Regions from separate parts of the Comamonas sp. Z3 genome, predicted to be linked through region 2. Evidence: predicted binding sites of a transcription regulator. Region 2 holds the regulator's gene; each other region holds the start of a gene.

Region 1 (4,135 bases), 130 kb from region 2:
TCGCCCTGGGCAAAGTGGCGCACACCTTGAGGCCAGCACACCATGACGGGGCAACGGGCGCGCAAATGCATCTCTATGCGAGAGTTCCGGCTGTCGAAGCGCGCCTCGTGCGCCCAGTCCCGAAGATTGAAATCACTGCCCAGCAGACGGTTTGCATGATTGAGCACATTCAGGTTGAACTCGGCGGTAACGCCCTGTTCATCATCGTAGGCAGCCAGCAAGACCGGAACCGGTTTGGGTAGGTCGATACCGATCAGCAGCCCGCCGTCGCCCGCAACCAGCGAATGCATGTGGCGCAGCATATGCAGCGCCTGCTGGGTATCGAAGTTGCCGATCGAGGAGCCCGGATAGAACAGCTCACGCCGCGCCTTCGGCACGCCCGGCGGCAAATGCCAGTCCCCCGTGAAATCCGCCGCAACCGCACTCGCCCTCAGTCGAGGAAAGTCCTGCTCCAGTCTGGCCACCGCGGCCTGCAGGAACTCGACCGCAATATCCACCCCCAGAAATTGCTGCGGCCCCACGCTGCGGCACAGGCGTCGCACCTTTTCGCAATTGCCCGCGCCCAGCTCTATCAGCACCTGGCAGCCTGCCATGGCCTGGGCGATCTGCAGGTCGTACCGGGCCATGATGGCAGCCTCGGTTCTTGTGGGGTAGTACTCGGGTAGCTCGGTTATCTGCTCGAACAGGGCGCAGCCGCGCGCGTCATACAGGAATTTGGGGGAAATCTGTGCCTGCCGCTGCATCAGCCCTTGTGCCAGCTCTTCACACAGTGGCATCTGCGGGGCTGTGCAAGGCTCTGCAGCCTTGAGCATGGAGGCCAGAGGCAATGGAATGCGCCCTGCGCGAGACAAAGACTCGATGGATGCTGCCTGCCTGTCCGGTATCGCGCGCATGCTGATTCTCCTGATGAGCCGATCGCGCGATACAGCCATTGCCCGCGCCATCACTGCCAAGACTGCTTTGGGTCCTAAAGCCTAGCGCTGTCGACAACAGGCGCAAGTAGGACTGAAGCCAGCGATACTTTTACTGCATGTGCATGCAGCAATGCTGACAAAGCCAATACTGATCCTGGAACTCACCAAAAAAAATCGGTATCCCGCACTGGCGGAATACCGATCAAACATACACCCTAGCCTCCGGAGCCTCCGGGCCATGCCGGCCCATTGACCCCGTTGCACCACAGAGCCTGTGGTGCGTGCCTCGCCTGCGGGAAGAAGGCCACCGACGAGAACACTCTTTGCCGTGAAGCTATCAGAAGCGATAGCCCACGCCCACGCCCACCAGCCATGGGTCAACCTTGAACTTGGTGTCCTGGAACACGCCTGCACCGGTCACCTTGGTGCCCAGATAGACCTTCTTGACGTCAAAGTTCAGCGACCAGTTCTTGTCCAGCGCATAGTCGAAGCCGATCTGCAGCGCACCGCCGAAGCTGTTCTTCTTCACGGTCACGGCACCGTCGAGAATGCTCACGTTCGAGAAGCGTGTGTAGTTCACGCCTGCACCCACATAAGGCTTGAAGGCGCCGAAGTTGGTGAAGTGGTACTGCGCCAGCAAGGTGGGAGGCAGATGCTTGAGCGTGCCGATCTTGTCGCCATTCAGGCGCACATCATGCTTTTGGGGGAAGGTCAGAATCAGCTCGGCAGCGATATTGGGCGTGAAGAAGTAAGACACATCCAGCTCGGGCATCCACTTGTTGTTGATGCTGACGCCTGCGTCACCAGCAGCGCCACCGTTGTCGCTGTCCAGATGCACGGCACGCGCACGCACCATCCAGGGGCTTGTGCCGTCAAACGAGGATTGTGCAAAAGCGGCACCGGCAGTCAGGGCGCTGGCAACGGCGGCGATTGCGATCAGAGTCTTTTTCATGGGCTTTTCCTTGAAGAGATGGCAGAAAGCTTGTTTGCCTTCCTTGATAGTGATTGAAACAAAGCCACTCGTTTGCGGCTTTGTCCCACATCAACCCGCACACCAAGATGCCAAAGAAAAAGGCCGGCGTTGCCCTTCGGCCACGCCAGCCCCATATCCTGATTCAGCGCAAAGCCCCGCGCCGCCCGCAGTGCTAGCTGCACCCTGGAGTTATCAATGTGCGGCCCTGGCCGGACGCAGCTTGTGCCAGAGCGTCACGCAGATGACTACGGCACTGCCTATGGCGGCGCCCACCACCACATGTATCAGCAACGGCCCCAGCGCTGCCGCCACGCCGCCCATGGGTGCAATCACCTGCTGTATCCAGTGCTCGACGGGCGTGATGCCATGCACCAGCAGGCTGCCGCCAACGAGGAACATGGCCGCAGTGCCGACAATCGACAGCCCGCGCATCAGCCAGGGGGTGAAGGCGATCAGACCACGGCCTGCTGCCTTGGCGACGCTGCCGCTCCTGTCCATCAGCCAGCCGCCCACATCGTCCATGCGCACAATGCCGGCCACCAGTCCGTAGACGAACACGGTGATGCCAAGAGCCACGGCGATCAGCACCGCCGCCTGCTCCCAAATGGGCTTGGTCGCCACGGTGCCCAGCGCAATCGCCATGATTTCGGCCGACAGAATGAAGTCCGTGCGCACGGCGCCCTTGACCTTCTGCTTTTCATAATCCATCGGGTCCATCTGCTTTTCACGTGCGGCACGCACCGATGAGGGCGCCACACCCTTGTGAACGGCCTCCTCGGCATCGACGACGGCATCATGCACATCATGCTTTTGATGCTTGTGAAACAGCTCCAGGATCTTCTCCACGCCTTCAAAGCAGAGAAACGCCCCCCCCACCATCAGCAAGGGCGTGATCAACCAGGGCACAAAGGCGCTGATCAACAACGCCGCGGGCACCAAGATGGCCTTGTTCAGCAGCGAGCCCTTGGCCACAGCCCAGACCACGGGCAGCTCCCGGTTGGCCTTCACTCCCGTGACCTGCTCGGCATTGAGTGCCAGATCGTCGCCCAGCACGCCGGCCGTCTTCTGCACCGCCACCTTGGTCTGGGTAGCCACATCGTCCAGAATTGCCGTGCTCTTGCCTGCCGCAGTCTTGGTCATCAAGGCCACGTCGTCGAGCAAGCTAGCAATATCGTCTAGCAACATCAAAAGGCCGGCACCTGCCATCGTTTCTCCCGGTGTTTGCAAAATCGCCATCATGCCTGCAAACCGTGCCAAGATTGCGACAGGAAATTGCCAATCAGCTGCGCGTTCGCCACGGCCCTGGCTTTGCAGCGACAATGAGCGCCCTTATCGAACGGAAACCCTGTGACTCAAGCCATCGCCCATGCCGAACTGATTGCCAGCTACCGCAAACTTGCCGCAGAGGCCGCCAAGAAGGCGGAACTGGTCAAGGCCGCTGCAGGCAAAGGCCCCAAAACCATTGCAACGGTCAGCGAAACCGCTGCCAAGGCCGCGCGCCGCCGTGATGTGATGGCCGCCAGGCTGGCCAAGCTCGGCGTCGTTCTGCCGGACTGAGCCCCAACAAGCAGTCTTCTTCCGGCAGTCTTCCTATTTGCTGGTCTTGAAGCCCTGCGTCGCCGCCCAGGCGGCCACATCGTCGCGGCGGATGGCCGCTGCCATGAGCTGCGGAAAGGCATCGGGGGTGCAGGCAAACGAGGGCACGCCCAATGCCGCCAGCTTGGCCGCCAGTTCCGCGTCATAGGCCGGAGCTCCCTCGTCGCTGAGCGCCAGCAGCGTGATGAACTGCACGCCGGCTTCCACCAGCTCGTTGGCGCGGCGCAGCAGGCCCGACTCCACACCGCCTTCGTAGAGGTCGGAGATCAGCACCAGAATGCTGTTGCGCGGCTCGCTGATCAGCCCCTGACAATAGCCGACCGCACCATTGATATCTGTGCCACCGCCCAGTTGCACACCAAACAGCACATCGACGGGATCGTCGAGTTTTTCCGTCAGGTCGACCACGGCCGTATCAAACACCACCAGCTTGGTGGCCACCGCCGGCAGACTGGCCATCACCGCACCAAAGATGCTGGAATAGACCACCGAGTTGGCCATGGAGCCGCTCTGGTCAATGCACAGGATCACCTCGCGCTGCGGGCGGCGCGCCTTGCGCCCATAGCCAATCAGCGTCTCCGGAACAATGGTCTTGTATTCGGGCTGCCAATGGCGCAGGTTGGCGCGTATGGTGCGATTCCAATCGATCTCG
Region 2 (4,135 bases):
CAGGTTTGCAATTGGGCGCCCAGATTTCTGAAAAGAGGTTTCACCATGTCGGCAGCACAAGCCAAGGCCCCGCAAAAGGCCAAGATCATCCACCCCGAGGACGGCAAGCCCTGGTGGAAGTTTGCCCATGTCTGGCTCGTCATCGCCGGTCCCGCCGTGGTGGTGGTCGCGGGCATCGTGACCGCCTATATCGCCATGAGCAAGCCGGATCCCGTGATTGACCCCGACTACTACCGTCACGGCATTGAAATCAACCAGCGCCTCACCGAGAGTGAAAAAAGCCTGGCGCCGGCAGTGACGGGGCGCAACCATGCCGCGACGCCGGCCAAGGACCATCCGCTGGATCGCTGACCGAGATTTCAACGCATCCCAAGGCCGCTTCCGCGGCCTTTTTTGCGGCCCTGGTTGCAGACTTTTCTGTAGCTCGGCCGGTCGCGGCGGCGCTCTATGTCCTGGTCGACCGCAGAGTCGGGCGGGTCTCTGCAGTGCTCAGAAACCGGCAAAGGATCTCCGGCTGGTATTCAATAAAAGGAGCGCATAGCGCTTTATCAGGACTATTTCAGATAGATATAGTCCTTGAATCGATACAAATAAAGCGCTGCAAGCTCTTTAAATAATAGCGGTCCAGGGTTTCCCATCTGAGTGCATGCCCTTGGTACGGCTGGGAAGGTCATGGCAATTGTGCAAAATGGGTTCAAACCCACAGGCCAAGGAGAATCGCGATGGATGCTCGACGCTGGATGTGGATTGTCTGGCCGGCTTTTCTGGCTGCGGCAATCATGGAAATGGTGGTATTTGCCTTTGTGGATCCGCTGGACATGCACTGGCTGGGCTCGCCTCTGGAATGGTCGCGCAATGCCATTTACACGCTGGCCTTTTTTGCCTTCTGGGCGGTCACCGTGCTCAGCGGACTGATGACCGTCATGCTGGGGCGTTCGGCCAGCGATCTGAACCAGGGAGTAGTCTCCGAGCCCCTGGTCGAATAAGGCGCTGCGCACAGGACCGTAGTTTCGGGGCAGGTGGCGGCCTTGGATGCAGGGGCTGGCCGCTCGCTGTGCCGGCGGCCTCGGCGGCGGCAACTCCTGGCAGGCATTCGCCGCCATCAAAAAAGCCCGCTGTCTGCGGGCTTTTTCTTGAAGGCTGCTGTTGAACTCAGTCCTGGCATTGCTGGCTGTTGACGATGCGCCTGAGCGCCTCGGTATCCAGAATGCGCAGATGGCGCTGTCTGACTTCGATGATGCCTTCCTCGGCGAACTTGGAGAAGGTGCGACTCACGGTCTCCAGCTTGAGCCCCAGATAGCTGCCGATTTCTTCACGCGTCATGCGCAACACCAGCTCCGACTTCGAAAAGCCGCGTGCGGACAGGCGCTGCACCAGGTTCAGCACAAAGGCCGCCAGGCGTTCTTCGGCGCGCATGCTGCCCAGCAGCAGCATCACGCCATGCTCGCGCACGATTTCGCGGCTCATGACCTTGTGCACATGATTTTGCAGTGCCGTGACTTCGCGCGAGAGCTGCTCGAGCTTGTCGAAAGGCATGATGCAGACTTCGGCATCTTCCAGCGCCACGGCATCGCAGGTGTGGTGGTCGTTGACGATACCGTCCAGACCGATGATCTCGCCGGCCATCTGAAAGCCCGTGACCTGGTCGCGACCGTCTTCGGTGGCCACGCTGGTCTTGAAGAAGCCGGTGCGAATGGCGTACAGCGAGGTGAACTCCTCGCCGTTGCGAAACAGCAGCCCGCCCCGTTTGACCTTGCGGCGCGTGGCCACAATTTCGTCAATGCGCTCCATTTGTTCATCGTCCAGGCCCATGGGCATGCACAGTTCACGCAGATTGCAGTTGGAGCAGGATGCTTTGATGGTCTGAAGATTCATGGGCTTTTCAGCAACGGCACAGACAGACTTGGACTGGAGAGTCGCGCCGATCATTGACCTCGTAGTTAGTGATGAGTTGGATCAAATTGTCGCAGTACTTGCATGGCGCTCTCTTGATATTCATCAAGGACAGCTGGATTGCCTTGGTGCACATTGTTTGCATTCATTCAAAAACATGTGCTTCTGCCCATTATGGGCATGATTTCCAGGATTTGATTTCCTTTGAAATCTGCCCATTATGGGCATGATTTCCAGGGTCTGATTCCCTTTGAAATCTGCTCAATGTGGAGTGTGGGCGCACCCTAACTTTCAGTTATGACCGCAGTCACGCCCGAGTTGCTGAGCCGCTTTGATATTCCTGGCCCACGCTACACATCATTCCCAACAGCCGACCGTTTTGTTGAGGCTTTTGGTGCAGACGACTACATCTTGGCGCTGAAACAGCGCAAGACGCATTCGGGTTCACGCGCCTTGCCCTTGTCCGTTTATGTGCATGTGCCGTTTTGCGAGTCGCTTTGCTATTACTGCGCCTGCAACAAGATCGTGACCAAGCATCATGAAAAGGCTGCCGAGTATCTGGATTATCTGGGCCGTGAACTGGCCATGCATACCGAGCATTGCGGCAAAGGCCAGCTGGTAAGCCAGCTGCATCTGGGAGGCGGCACGCCGACCTTCTTCAGCGATGCCGAGCTGCAGCAGTTGATGCTTCTGATGCGTGAGCATTTCAAGCTCGATCCGGCCGGCGAGTATTCCATCGAGGTCGATCCGCGTACCGTGAGCAACGAGAGGTTGAAGACACTCAAGGACATGGGCTTCAATCGCCTGAGCTTTGGCGTGCAGGATTTTGACCCTGCGGTGCAGAAAGCGGTGCACCGGGAGCAGCCAGCCGAGCAAGTCTTTGAGCTGGTGGCCGAGGCCCGCCGTCTGGGTTTTGTCTCCATCAATGTGGACCTGATCTACGGCCTGCCCAAGCAGACATCCGAGTCTTTTGCGCGAACGCTGGCCCAGGTCAATGAGTTGCGTCCCGACCGTATTGCTCTGTATGCCTATGCGCATCTGCCCGAGCGCTTCAAGCCGCAAAGGCGTATTGCATCGGCTGACTTGCCCATGGGACAGGAGAAGCTGAACATGCTCTCCGGCGCAATTGATGCATTCATGAATGGTGGCTATGTCTATGTCGGCATGGATCACTTTGCACTGCCCGACGACTCTCTGGCCATCGCCAAGCGTCAGGGGCGCCTGCATCGCAACTTCCAGGGCTACAGCACCCAGCCCGATTGCGACCTGATTGCACTGGGCGTATCGGCCATCGGCAAGGTGGGGGCCACCTACAGCCAGAACGTCAAGACCCTGGAAGAGTATTACGACGCCATTGATGGCGGCATGCTGCCCGTGCAGCGCGGACTGGCGCTCTCGCGTGACGATCTGGTGCGCAGAGCCATCATCATGGCCATCATGTGTCAGGGCTCCGTCCTGTACGAGCCGATGGAGCAGGCCTGGCTGATCAATTTCCGCGAGTACTTTGCTCGGGAGTTGGCAGCGCTGGCGGAAATGCAGCGCAATGGCCTGGTTCAGCTATCCGACGAGGGCTTCAAGGTCACGGGCCTGGGGTGGTTTTTTGTGCGCGGAGTAGCCATGCTGTTTGATCGATATTTGCAGGCCGACCGAAACCGAGCGCGCTTTTCGCGCATCATCTAGCGCATGTTGTTTTCGCTGGTCTGGACTGCTTTGATCATGGGGCTCGTGGGTGGGCCCCATTGTCTTGTGATGTGCGCTGCGCCCTGCAGTGTAGTTACAGGGGCAAGGCCTGTCAGCGATGGCCAGGTCATCGCCTTGCACGGCCTGCAAAAACGCCAATGGCTGCGCACCAGCCTGTTTCATCTGGGACGCATTGCCGGCTATGCCCTGCTGGGCGGGGTTGCGGCCGTGGCGATGGAGAGTCTGGCCTGGCTGACCAGCCAGACAACGGCCTTGCAGAAGTTGTGGACGCTGATGCATGTCGCGGTCATGGCCTGGGGTCTGGCCATGCTGGTGCAGGCGCGGCAGCCGGTATGGCTGGAGCAGGCGGGGCGCTCTGTCTGGGCCAGGGTCCAGCCCTGGGTCGTCGCCCCGGGAGGGAGTCTGGCCGCAGGCTTTGCCTGGGCCCTGATGCCTTGCGGCTTGCTGTATTCGGCAGTGCTGGTGGCCGCGCTGAGTGGCGGAGTCTGGCAAGGTGCTCTGTCAATGGCAGCGTTTGCCATTGGCGGCGCAGCGTGGTTGC
Region 3 (4,135 bases), on a different contig from region 2:
TCGCATGGAGGGCGGTACGGCCCAGATCTATGCCACGGCCGAGGCGGATATCGAGCAGTTGGCCAAGCGCCTGCCTGTGGAGTACATGAGCGGTCTGTCGATCGCCCAGGTAGTGCCCAGTCCTTACAAGGTCTCGGGCAAGCTCAACAAGGAGTTCCGCGATGCGACGATTGCAGCCGGCAAGTCGCTGGACGTGCCGGTGAGCTTTGCCATGATGGAAGGCTATGTGAATGCCAAGGTCATCGTGGAGGCCATGCGTCGCAGCCAGCCGGTAACGCCTGAAAAGATGAGCGCCGCCCTGCGCGGACTGGAGTCTTTTGACCTGGGCGGCTACTGGGTGAACTTCAAGTCTGGGCAAGTGGGTTCCAAATATGTGGACCTGTCCATCGTCAACGCCGCAGGACGTGTGACGCAGTAAGAAACCAAGGCCTGACACGCTTCGCGTTCAGGCCTTTTTTGCAGCCACTTCCATCACGATGATCCGCCGTGCAAAACAGATGCAGAAGCTGTTGCCCAGGGGACAGGAAGTGGCGCAATGGCAGGCGAAACTGGCCGTTGGCCAGTCGGACGAGGCCGCTGTCGGCACAGGGGTGCAAAAAGTGGATCGTTCATCGAACTGCTTCTGAAATAAGAGCTGTCAACGTATCTGGAACAGGCGCTACAGCCCTTTTACATACAAAACGAAGAAGGAGACAACATATGTCCAAGCTACCACCCGTTCTTAAAAAGCTGGCTTTGCCTGTCATCGGCTCGCCGCTTTTCATCATCAGCAATCCCAAGCTTGTCATCGAGCAGTGCAAGGCCGGCATCGTCGGCTCCATGCCTTCGCTCAACGCCCGTCCAGCCGAGCAGCTGGAGGACTGGCTGGCCGAGATCACCGAGACTTTGGCAGCCTGGGACAAGGCTCATCCCGATCGTCCTTCGGCACCATTCGCCATCAACCAGATCGTGCACAAGAGCAATGACCGTCTTGAGCACGACATGCAGGTCTGTGCCAAGTACAAAGTGCCCATCATCATCACCAGCCTGGGTGCACGTGAGGATGTGAACCAGGCCGTGCATAGCTGGGGTGGCGTGGTGCTGCACGACATCATCAACAACAAGTTTGCGCGCAAGGCCATTGAAAAAGGTGCCGATGGCCTGATTGCCGTGGCAGCCGGCGCAGGCGGCCATGCAGGTGTGAAGAGTCCGTTTGCCCTGGTGCAGGAAATTCGTCAATGGTTTGACGGCCCGCTGGCCTTGTCCGGCTCGATTGCCACGGGGGGAGCGGTTCTCGCGGCCCAGGCGATGGGTGCGGACTTTGCCTATATCGGCTCGGCCTTCATCGCCACCGACGAGGCGCGTGCCGTGGAAGCCTACAAGCAGGCGATTGTCGAGGGCAACTCCGATGATGTGGTCTACAGCAATCTCTTCACCGGCGTGCATGGAAACTATCTGGCACCCTCGATTCGTGCGGCCGGTCTGGATCCGGAGAACCTGCCCGAGTCCGACCCCAGCAAAATGAATTTTGGCGGAGGTGCGCAAAAAGCCTGGAAGGACATCTGGGGTTGTGGCCAGGGCATCGGCGCCGTCGACAAGGTTCAGCCCACGGCCGAGCTGGTGGCCCGCCTCAAGCATGAATATGCCGAAGCCAAGGCCAGCTTGCTGGCAGCCTGAAACAGGTTTGCGACTCTCCTGTGCCAACGGCGTCTTCGGACGCCGTTTTTCATGGGCGACTTGCTCGTTTGATGTTGCTCAAGCACGACTAAAACAAGGGTCAACCCTTAATAAATTGTCGCGAAGTTGATGGACATCAATGTAGGCCTGGTCCTGCAATTGGCTTTTGCATATCAAGTCATGATGATTGTCAAAAGAAGAGTAGTATTCCGTTAATTTCAGTAAATACTGAAAATTAAGAAATGCAGCAAACACCTTCTTCCTCAGCCGACAATCAGACCGATGCGACGCGTACCGCACTGGCGAGCGTCATCCGCCGCCCCAGTGCGGGCGCGGTATGGCAGGTGTTTGCCGGGCTGATCTGGCTGCCGCAGGCTGCCTTGCTGGCCTGGGCTGTGCAGCTCATGGCCAACGGGCAGGGCGTGGCGGCCGTCTGGCCCATGGCGGCGGGTGTGCTCATGCTGGGGCTGTTGCGTGCCTGGGCAGAAGGTCATGGCGGCTTGCTGGCCAACCGTGCCGCGCGCATGCAACTGAGCAGCCTGCGCGCTCTGGTGCTGCAGTCGCTGGCCCAGGCATCCCCGCTGGACAAGAGTCGCCCTGCCTCGGGTCAGGCTGCCAGCGCCATGGTCGAGCAGGCCGAAGCCATTGTTCCCTGGCTGGCGCGTTATCAGAGTGCGATGTGGCGTGTGCGTCTGCTGCCTTTGGTGATTCTGGCAACCGTGGCCTGGCAGTCTTGGGTGGTGGCCCTGATTCTGATGGTGGCCGCGCCGCTGATTCCGCTCTTCATGGCGATAGTGGGCTGGCGTGCCAAGGCGGCCAGCGAAGAGCAGATGCTGCAACTGGGCCATATGAACGCTTTCTTGCTGGACCGCCTGCGCGGTCTGAGCACGCTGCGCGCTCTGCATGCCGTGGATCTGACAGGCCAGCGACTGCGTGACCATGCCGAAGGTCTGCGCGCTCGCACCATGCGCGTGCTGCGAATTGCCTTTCTGTCTTCTGCGGTGCTGGAGCTTTTCTCTGCACTGGGCGTGGCCATGGTGGCCGTCTATATAGGCTTTCACCTGCTCGGCACGCTGAACTTTGGCGCCTGGGGCGACAAGCTCGGTCTGGGTCAGGCCATGTTCGTGTTGCTGCTGGCGCCGGCTTTCTTCGAGCCTTTGCGCGATCTCTCGGCCGTCTGGCATGACAGAGCGGCTGGCGAGGCAGCGCTGCAGACCTTGCAGAGCATGCAGACCCAGTCCGTGCGGATTGTTGGGGCGCAGCATGCCGCCGAAGCACCTTCGGCCAATGAACGGCTATCGCCTGGGCGGCCTGTGTCCGTAAGCGTTTGCGGGCTCGAGGTTCAGGCACCGGGCAGTGACTCCAGCCTCGCGCCGCTGTCCTTGCACATACAGGCTGGCGAACATGTGGCGCTGTGGAGTCCCAGTGGCAGTGGCAAGTCCGTGCTGCTTGCGCAGATTGCCGGCCTTTTGCCGGTACAGCAAGGCAGCATCGAACTCAATCGGCAAGCGCTCGATGCCAGCAGCGCAACGCAGCTGCGTCGGCGCATGGCCTGGCTGGGTCAGCTACCGCATGTCTTTGCCGGTTCGGTCGCACGCAATATCGCGCTGGGGCGCAGCTCGGTAGGGCCCGAGCAGATTGCCCAAGCCAAGCGGCAGGCGGCACTCGACGAGACCCTGGCGCATCGCCCCGGCGCTAGCCTGGGCGAGGGCGGTGCAGGGCTTTCCGGAGGCGAGGTGGTGAGGCTGGCCCTGGCGCGCATGGCTGCGCAGACGGAGGCCGGATTGCTGCTGGTCGATGAACCTACTGCCCATCTGGATCCCGAAACAGCGGCCCAGATCACGCAGTCCCTGCGCCATCTGGCCAAGGGGCGCACCATGTTGGTCGCCACCCACGACGCGCAACTGGCCGCGGCCATGGATCGCGTGATCGAACTGCCGCTGCTGCGGCGGGCGCAGGAGCCGCAGTCATGAAGACGCGAGCCATTTCAATGCGCGAGATGCTCAAGCTGCTGGGCCGGATGGCGCCGCGCAAGCTCTGGCTGGGCGGCGCCGCGCTGGCAGCGCTCACGGTGCTGATGGGCATGGCCTTGCTGGGCCTGTCCGGCTGGTTCATCACGGCCACGGCGGTGGCCGGTCTGGTGCCGGCCACCGCTTTGGTGTTCGATGTGTTCATGCCGTCGGCGGGCATTCGCCTGCTGGCCGTGGGCCGCACCGGCGCCCGCTATGCAGAGCGTCTGGTGACCCACGATGCCACGCTGGCCGTGCTGGCCGCTCTGCGCCAGAGACTGTTTCTGAGCTGGGCTCGCCCACAGGCCGCCCGTCTGCTGCTGCAGCGCCCGGTCAGGCTGTTGCAGCGCCTGACCTCCGACGTGGACGCCCTGGACAATCTCTATCTACGCCTGCTGGTGCCGGCCGTAGCGGCGCTGGGCGCGGCCTTGCTGGCAGCTCTGGCCTACGGATTCATGCGCTGGTGGCTG

The links. Region 2 encodes FNR, which switches genes on or off when oxygen is low (the NO sensors DNR and NnrR bind a similar motif). Its sites were predicted from a motif close to TTGATNNNNATCAA; they were not measured.
Region 1: FSY59_RS03350 (OmpW family protein) is a predicted target of FNR. The motif match lies at 1,947-1,960, and genes of this name have one in related genera.
Region 3: cydD (thiol reductant ABC exporter subunit CydD) is a predicted target of FNR. The motif match lies at 1,783-1,796, and genes of this name have one in related genera.

What each region holds. Positions count from the first base shown of each region.
Region 1 is NZ_VOQU01000001.1:699,426-703,560, reverse strand. It holds gene egtD (L-histidine N(alpha)-methyltransferase) at 1-776, opposite strand, end outside; gene FSY59_RS03350 (OmpW family protein) at 1,252-1,866, opposite strand; gene FSY59_RS03345 (DUF808 domain-containing protein) at 2,080-3,093, opposite strand; gene FSY59_RS03340 (hypothetical protein) at 3,235-3,444, shown strand; gene FSY59_RS03335 (VWA domain-containing protein) at 3,478-4,135, opposite strand, start outside.
Region 2 is NZ_VOQU01000001.1:829,169-833,303, forward strand. It holds gene FSY59_RS03915 (FixH family protein) at 46-351, shown strand; gene FSY59_RS03920 (hypothetical protein) at 723-986, shown strand; gene fnr (fumarate/nitrate reduction transcriptional regulator Fnr) at 1,153-1,875, opposite strand; gene hemN (oxygen-independent coproporphyrinogen III oxidase) at 2,191-3,573, shown strand; gene FSY59_RS03935 (sulfite exporter TauE/SafE family protein) at 3,577-4,135, shown strand, end outside.
Region 3 is NZ_VOQU01000008.1:1,013-5,147, forward strand. It holds gene FSY59_RS21740 (ABC transporter substrate-binding protein) at 1-418, shown strand, start outside; gene FSY59_RS27765 (hypothetical protein) at 498-626, shown strand; gene FSY59_RS21745 (nitronate monooxygenase family protein) at 700-1,656, shown strand; gene cydD (thiol reductant ABC exporter subunit CydD) at 1,899-3,629, shown strand; gene FSY59_RS21755 (amino acid ABC transporter ATP-binding/permease protein) at 3,626-4,135, shown strand, end outside.